2 regions of the Enterobacter chengduensis genome follow, and region 1 is predicted to be linked to the other one. Evidence: predicted binding sites of a transcription regulator. Region 1 holds the regulator's gene; the other holds the start of a gene.
The links. The regulator PurR, encoded in region 1, represses purine synthesis genes. The targets are predictions, from matches to a motif close to CANGCAAACGTTTGCNTG.
Positions count from the first base shown of each region.

Region 2: the regulator PurR is predicted to act here: its motif matches at 2,391-2,408, upstream of FY206_RS06145 (nucleoside-specific channel-forming protein Tsx).

Region 1 is NZ_CP043318.1:2,216,173-2,220,348, forward strand. Features, by position in the region: gene punR (DNA-binding transcriptional activator PunR) at 93-1,004, shown strand; gene purR (HTH-type transcriptional repressor PurR) at 1,022-2,047, opposite strand; gene cydH (cytochrome bd-I oxidase subunit CydH) at 2,345-2,434, shown strand; gene FY206_RS10940 (MFS transporter) at 2,597-3,763, shown strand; gene sodB (superoxide dismutase [Fe]) at 3,802-4,176, opposite strand, start outside.
Region 2 is NZ_CP043318.1:1,234,885-1,239,060, forward strand. Features, by position in the region: gene secF (protein translocase subunit SecF) at 1-44, shown strand, start outside; gene FY206_RS06135 (VOC family protein) at 187-552, shown strand; gene FY206_RS06140 (helix-turn-helix transcriptional regulator) at 567-1,247, shown strand; gene FY206_RS06145 (nucleoside-specific channel-forming protein Tsx) at 1,368-2,252, opposite strand; gene FY206_RS06150 (SadB/YajI family lipoprotein) at 2,523-3,062, opposite strand; gene nrdR (transcriptional regulator NrdR) at 3,215-3,664, shown strand; gene ribD (bifunctional diaminohydroxyphosphoribosylaminopyrimidine deaminase/5-amino-6-(5-phosphoribosylamino)uracil reductase RibD) at 3,669-4,176, shown strand, end outside.

The sequences.
Region 1 (4,176 bases):
AGGTGTACGTTGGCGCAGAGTGTAGGGAGTGCAAAGCGGCTTGTGAAACGCTAATATTTGGCGGGTGCATTCAAATTTTTTGCAGGCAGAAAATGTGGTCAGATTATTCTCTTGAAGTGGTCGATGCTGTCGCGCGCAACGGCAGCTTTAGCGGTGCGGCGCAGGAGCTGCACCGCGTCCCTTCGGCAATCAGCTACACGGTGCGTCAGCTGGAGGAGTGGCTGGCGGTTCCGCTGTTTGAACGGCGGCATCGCGACGTGGAATTGACGCCCGCAGGCGCGTGGTTTTTGAAGGAAGGGCGTTCTGTTATCAAAAAAATGCAGATCACCCGCGAGCAGTGCCAGCAGATCGCCAACGGCTGGCGGGGACATCTCTCCATCGCGGTGGATAACATCGTGAAGCCCGAGCGCACCCGGCAAATGATCGTCGATTTCTATCGCCATTTTTCTGACGTCGAGCTGCGGGTCTCCCAGGAGGTGTTCAACGGCGTATGGGACGCGCTGGCGGACGGCAGGGTGGAGATGGCGATTGGCGCCACGCAGGCGATCCCGGTCGGGGGACGTTACGCCTTCCGCGATATGGGGATGCTGAGCTGGAAATGCGTGGTGGCACGCGATCACCCGCTGGCGGCGATGGAAGGGCCACTGAGCGACGATACGTTGCGCAACTGGCCGTCGCTGGTGCTGGAGGATACCTCCCGTTCATTGCCCAAGCGTATCACCTGGCTGCTGGACAACCAGCGGCGGGTGGTGGCGCCTGACTGGGAATCGTCGGCGACGTGCCTCAGCGCCGGGCTGTGCGTCGCGATGGTGCCCGTTCATTTTGCGCGTCCGCGCATCGATACCGGAGAGTGGGTGGCGCTGACGCTTGAGAATCCGTTCCCGGATGCGGCATGTTGCCTGACCTGGCAGCAAAATGATGTCTCGCCAGCGATGGCCTGGCTGCTGGATTATCTGGGCGACAGCGAAACGCTAAACCGGGAATGGTTACGGGAGCCAGCATAGCTGGCCCCGTAAAGGGATTAGCGACGGTAGTCGCGGAACGGACCATCCGCAACGGAACGGCGTTCAATCAGGCGCGGGTGGACCTCAATGGACTGCGACTCTTCACGTTTGTTGACGATCCTGTCGAGCAGCATGTTGAAGGCCGTTTCACCCAGCGAATCTTTCGGCTGGTGAATGGTGGTCAGCGCCGGGGTAAAGAAGCGCGCGTTACGCACGTTATCATACCCGATCACGGAAATATCCTGCGGCACGCGCAGACCCAGCTCGTCGGCCGCACAGAGCGCGCCCATGGCCATGATGTCGCCCCCGCAGAAAACGGCGGTCGGACGGTGCTGCTGGGAGACAATCTGCTGCATCGCGCGGTAGCCTGACTCCGGCTCAAAGTCGCCCTGCACGATCCAGTTTTCCGGCACGGTAATCAGCGCTTCTTCCATCGCTTTCATAAAGCCGGCCAGACGGCCCGCGCCGGTGTTGCGCTCCAGCGGACCCGGGATCACGCCAATCTCGCGGTGGCCGCGTTCGATCAGATAACGGCCCGCCATATAGCCGCCTTCAAAGGCGTTGTCGATCACGGAGTCGGTGAAGTCCGCGCGCGCTTCACCCCAGTCCATCACTACCATCGGGATATGGCGATACTCTTCGAGCATCGACAGCACGGATTCCGGGTACTCGGAACACATCACCAGCAGGCCATCCACGCGCTTTTGCGCCATCATCGACAGGTAGGCGCGCTGTTTTTCAATGCTGTTCCACGCGTTGCCCAGAATCAGGGTATAGCCTTTCTGGAAGCAGTTTTTTTCTACCGCTTCAATGATCTCGGCAAAATAGGCCGCTTCACTGCTGGTCGCCAGCAAACCAATGGACTTGGTGTGATTAACCTTGAGGCTGCGCGCAACCGCACTTGGCGAATAGTGCAGCTCTTTGATCGCTGCCCAGACGGCGTTGCGCGTCTCTTCCGCCACAAAGCGGGTTTTGTTAATTACATGTGATACGGTTGTAGTGGAAACGTTTGCGCGTTTTGCTACGTCTTTAATTGTTGCCATTAAATGTCACTCCAGACCATATCCTAAACTCCTGAAAAACTTGAAGGTAAACGTTTGCCTTCTCTCACCCTTATCTCGCAATGTTGAATTGCGGCACGCCGGGAAAACGACACGGGACGTCAGGAGGGGGTCAATGGCCGGTACGCTAATAAATTTAGCGTGGAATTTTGTCCTATCTTGATGAAAAGGGGAAGAGGTAAAGTGGTTATCAGTATAAATCCAGGAAGATTTTTGACGTAATCTGTGCAAAAATGAGCAAGCTCACTTTTCGTGGGGGGATTAAAAGGAGAAAAATTGATGAGTTCCGATCTGAAGTTTTCGCTGTTCACCACCGTTGTTGTGCTGGCTCTGATTGTCGCGGCGGGTCTGACGGCTGCGCTGCACTGATTTACGCGGGGGGAGAGCCTTCTCCTCCCAGTTTCCCGGATTGTTACTTCTCAGGCAAAAATTTTTTGCCATTTTGTTAACTTCTCATTTTTTGTGATTGATGTCATGCTTTCTGCTTCTTTGTTCTGTGTTACCACATGACACGGCATCCGGAGTTGACGCATGAAAATCAATTTTCCCCTGCTGGCCCTGGCGATTGGCGCTTTTGGGATTGGCACCACTGAATTCTCCCCGATGGGGCTACTGCCCGTTATCGCCCGGGGCGTAGACGTTTCGATCCCTGCTGCCGGGATGTTGATCAGCGCCTACGCTATCGGCGTGATGGTAGGAGCGCCGCTGATGACGCTTCTCCTTTCGCACCGCGCGCGCCGCAATGCGCTGATATTCCTGATGGCCATCTTCACCCTGGGTAACGTGCTTTCGGCCATTTCGCCGGACTACACCACGCTGATGCTGTCACGCATTCTGACCAGCCTTAACCACGGCGCGTTCTTTGGGCTGGGGTCGGTCGTTGCTGCCAGCGTGGTGCCTAAACATAAGCAGGCGAGTGCCGTAGCAACCATGTTTATGGGCTTGACCATCGCGAACATCGGCGGGGTGCCTGCGGCAACCTGGCTGGGCGAGGTCATTGGCTGGCGGATGTCCTTCCTGGCGACGGCCGGACTGGGCGTGGTCGCGATGGTGGCGCTGTTCTTCTCCCTGCCGAAAGGCAGCGCGGGAGAACGTCCTGACGTGCGCAGAGAGCTGTCGGTGCTGATGCGCCCGCAGGTGCTCTCCGCGCTGCTCACCACCGTGCTGGGAGCAGGGGCGATGTTTACCCTCTACACCTATATTTCACCGGTATTGCATGACATCACCCGCGCAACGCCTCTTTTTGTTACCGCGATGCTCGTGCTGATTGGCGTGGGCTTCTCGATCGGCAACTACCTCGGTGGGAAATTTGCCGACCGTTCCGTGAGCGGGACGCTGAAGGGTTTCTTAACCCTGCTGATTGTCATCATGATCGCAATTCCCTGGCTGGCGCGGAATGAAGTCGGCGCCGCGATCGCGATGGTTGTCTGGGGCGCAGCCACCTTTGCCGTGGTGCCGCCGCTGCAGATGCGCGTAATGCGCGTTGCGCATGAAGCGCCGGGGCTCTCGTCGTCGGTCAACATCGGTGCCTTTAACCTGGGCAATGCGCTCGGGGCGGCGGCCGGTGGGGCCGTGATTTCAGGAGGGCTGGGATACAGCTTTGTGCCGGTGATGGGGGCGATCGTTGCCGCGCTCGGCCTGCTGCTGGTGATGACGTCGGGTCGTAAACAGCCCGAAGCAGCCTGCGCTGCGGATTAAGCCAAAAACGCAGAAGGGCGAACCCTTCTGCGTGTCTCTTACGCGGCGAAGTTCTTCGCCACAAACTCCCAGTTAACCAGTGCCCAGAAGTGCTCCAGGTAGTTAGGGCGCGCGTTGCGGTAATCAATGTAGTAAGCGTGTTCCCATACGTCCACGGTCATCAGCGGCTTCGCGCTGGTGGTCAGCGGGGTGCCCGCGTTTGAGGTGGACACGATAGCCAGTTTGCCATCCGCCTCTTTAACCAGCCACGTCCAGCCAGAGCCGAAGTTCTTGATGGCGGCATCGGTGAACTTCGCTTTGAAGTCCGCGAAGCTGCCAAAGGCGGCGTTGATGGCGGTAGAAAGCTCACCGGCAGGTTCGCCGCCGGCATTTGGCGCCAGGCAGTGCCAGTAGAAGGTGTGGTTCCACACCTG
Region 2 (4,176 bases), 980 kb from region 1:
AAGTCGAGAAAGAAGGGGCGGATCAGCCGTCCATTCTGCCGTAAGGCGACGTTTAGCGCGTTATCGAAATCCCGGTCGGTTGACCGGGATTTTTTTTATCTGCTCCTGACAAACACTCCTGACAGTATGCTGTCAGGAGCCCTGTCGTAGACTCCTTCTGAACCCAAACAACAGGCAGGAGGATGTATGAAAAGCGTCATTAACTGGTTTGAAATTCCGGTCTCGGATATGGAACGCGCCATCAATTTTTATGAGCCGGTGATGCAGCTCTCGCTGCGCCGCGAGAAAATGGACTGCGTGGAGCTGGCGGTTTTCCCGCATGAGGATCCGGCCACCGGCGGCGCGCTGGCAAAATTTGACGGCGTTACACCGTCTCTGCAGGGCGCTATTATTTACCTGCATACTGACAATCTGGCGGCCACGCTCGATCGCATTGCCTCTGCGGGCGGCGAGTGCGTGTTTGGCCCGCTGGAACTGCCGCAGGGCATTGGCACTATCGCATTGTTTACCGACAGCGAGGGCAACCGCGTCGGCCTCCATCAACCTGCCTGAGAGCGGATTAAGAGATGACCCGACGCGCTGACCGTTTGTTTCAGATTGTGCAGATCCTGCGGGGCAGGCGTCTGACAACGGCAGCGCATCTGGCGGAGCGGCTTGGCGTGTCCGAGCGCACGGTCTACCGCGATATCCGCGACCTGTCGCTTTCCGGCGTGCCGGTGGAAGGTGAGGCGGGAAGCGGATACCGGCTGATGTCGGGTTTTGATCTGCCGCCTTTGATGCTGACAAATAAGGAGTCAGAGGCGCTGATCGTCGCCATTCGCCTGCTCAAAACCTGGGGAGGGGAATCGCTGTCGCGCGAGCTGGAATCGGCCCAGGAGAAGGTGCTGGCGATTCTGCCCGACGAGAGTCGTCGAAAGGCGGAGCAGGCGCGGATCTACGCCCCGGATTTCTGCATGCAAAGCCACTCCCGCAGCGATTTTGACAGGATTCACCAGGCAATTTCCGCCCAGCGGGTGCTGGCGTTGCATTACCGTGACGAAGCCGGACAGCTCTCTAAGCGCGAGGTTCAGCCGCTGGGGCTGTTCTTCTGGGGAGAGCGCTGGCTGCTGGCGGCGTGGTGTGAGCGGCGCGATGACTATCGCTGTTTCCGGCTCGACCGGTGCCTCAATATTGCGCAGACGGAGAGACGGTTCAGCGAGAGCGCGGACAGGTCGTTGGCCGATTTTTTGCGCAAGGTGAGGCAGTAAAAAGCCGGGCGGCGAGGTAAAAGCAAAACGGCAACGTGCGTTGCCGTTTTTAGTGTTTGTTCCCTATCCCTGTGGGATAGGGTCAGGGTGAGGGCATCAGCCCGCACAATCCCGCACTGGTTAGAAGTTGTAACCCACAACCAGGTAACCACCCCAGCCGGTAGAACGAACGCTGAAATCGCCGTTGCCGAAGTTCAGGCTCGCGTCGTCGTTCCACTGGCCACCGTTGTGCCAGTAACGCGCAACCACGGAGTAGTGCCAGTGATCGTAGTTCAGCGCCAGGATGTGGCTGGACGCGATGGAATCGTTGGTACGCGCTTTTCTGCCGTTCAGGTCACGGAAGTCGTTATCGCCCAGGTCTGAGCCCCAGTCAAAGTTGGTGAAACCGATATAGCTCAGGTTACCGCCCCACAGCTGGGTAATTGGCACGAAGTATTTCACTTTGAAACGGTAGCCGTCCCACTCGTTTTCGTTCGCGGCGCCGTAGTTCTGCCACTGATATTTCGCGTAGACGTTCATAGACAGGCTCATTGGCAGGCCAGTGTCGATGTCCGTACCCAGACCCATGTACCAGGTGCTCTGGCGACCGGACTTGTTGCGGCCCATGTCGTAGATGTAGTTGTTCGCGAAGTACCACTCTTTGAACGGACCAAACGCCAGGCTAGTGCCGGTCAGCTTGTCGATGGAGAAACGCGGTTCGATTTCCATAAACAGCGGAGAACCGTGGTTCCAGATACCTTTCGCATCGGTGTTACCGCCGAAGAAGACCGGCGCATCCATATAGCCATAGAAATCAAACCAGTCTTTCTTGGCGAACGCTTCGTACTCCAGGTAGGTATCGTTGCGGATCTGTGGTCCGAAACGGGTGTGGTAGCTGCCGACCACGTTAACGCTCTGGTGCCACCAGTCGGAGAGGTATTGTGGTTTGTCGTTTTCCGCTGCGTTAACAGTGAAAGAGGAAGACAGTGCCAGCACGGCGCCAGCTGCGAGTAATGTTTTTTTCATAATCATGCCACTGATTGAAATTCCCTTCCGGGAGTGAAAAATGCGCGAATTGCGTTTCTAAATATTTCGTGTTTCTGCGGTGCCTATTATAGGAATCCCTGCTCACAAAAATATGTGTTGTTTCACATATCTCTCACACGCGTAATCGATTGCGTTCACGTTTGCGTACTTTAAACGGCCGGGATTGTAGCGGCAATCATTTATGTTGCCAATCCATACGAAATGTAAATGTTAGCGGAGTGACATTTCACTCCGCTCAGAAGGAAGGATTTACTGCGCGGCGGGTTGGATGTCGTGAATGCGGATAAAGCCTAACTGTTCCGGCGTAAGGCCGCTTAACTGCAGCGGAATATCCACATCACTCGGCGCTAAAACGCTGGCCGGGGCGGTGAAGAGCTGGTTCTTCACGTTCACCTCCTGGTAATTCTCCGTGGTGCCCTGGATCTGGCCCCATTCGACGGTGCCGCTGAAGGCCGGGAGCGGATTGTTGGATTCTCCCTGGATGCGTAATGTTGCGCGCGTACCATCTGCATTCGCCGCCACATTCACCAGCGACATTTTCAGCGTGCCAACCTGGCTGTTGAGGCGCGCAGGCGTATTCGCACCCGGTAACAGGTAAACCCCGCTGCTGGATTTGGCGTTCAGCGCGTTTTGCTGGGTAATCTTCACCGTTTCTTTGTTCAGTTTGTCCATTGCCGTATTGAGCGTATTCACGCTCTGTTTCATCTGACGGACTTCGGTTTGCTGTGCACAGGCGCTAAGGGTGAACAGGCTCCCCACCAGCAATATTTTCAGGTAACGTCTTGTCATTGCGTTTAATTCCTTGAAATAACGGATCGCACTTATGGTAGCCAGCATCATCGTTTAAGACATAGATCCTTTGTCTCAAAAAGCTCTTCCTTTGTTGTCAGGCGAGATCAGGGTAAAATGAAAATCAGTTAACCAGATAACAGGGATACCGTATGCATTGCCCATTCTGCTCCGCTGTGGATACCAAAGTCATCGACTCTCGTCTCGTGGGCGAAGGGTCATCCGTGCGCCGTCGTCGGCAGTGTCTGGTGTGTAACGAGCGTTTTACGACCTTTGAGGTGGCAGAGCTGGTCATGCCGCGCGTGGTAAAAAGTAACGATGTGCGCGAGCCGTTTAACGAAGAGAAGCTGCGCAGCGGGATGCTCAAGGCCCTCGAAAAACGTCCCGTTAGCGCGGATGACGTTGAGATGGCGTTAAACCACATAAAATCTTACCTTCGTGGCCTGGGCGAACGTGAAGTGCCAAGCAAAATGATCGGCAACCTGGTGATGGAACAGCTGAAAAAGCTCGATAAGGTCGCCTATATCCGCTTCGCCTCCGTCTACCGCAGCTTCGAAGACATCAAAGAGTTTGGCGAAGAGATCGCCCGCTTACAGGATTAAGCTTATGCAGGATGAGATTTACATGGCGCGAGCCATGAAGCTGGCGCAGCGCGGGCGTTTTACCACCCATCCCAACCCGAACGTGGGATGTGTTATCGTCAAAGATGGCGAAATCGTGGGGGAAGGTTTCCACTACCGTGCCGGCGAGCCGCATGCCGAGGTTCATGCCTTACGCATGGCCGGCGAGAAGGCGCGCGGCGCCACCGCCTACGTCACGCTGGAGCCCTGCAGCCACCACGGGCGTACGCCGCCGTGCTGTGAGGCGCTGATCGCGGCCGGGGTTTCACGCGTGGTGGCATCCATGCAGGATCCCAATCCGCAGGTGGCCGGACGCGGTCTGTACCGTCTGCAGCAGGAAGGCATCGACGTCAGCCACGGGCTGATGATGCAGGACGCGGAAGCGATCAACAAAGGCTTCCTGAAGCGCATGCGCACGGGATTTCCGTATATACAGCTCAAGCTGGGCGCCTCGCTGGATGGTCGCACGGCGATGGCGAACGGCGAAAGCCAGT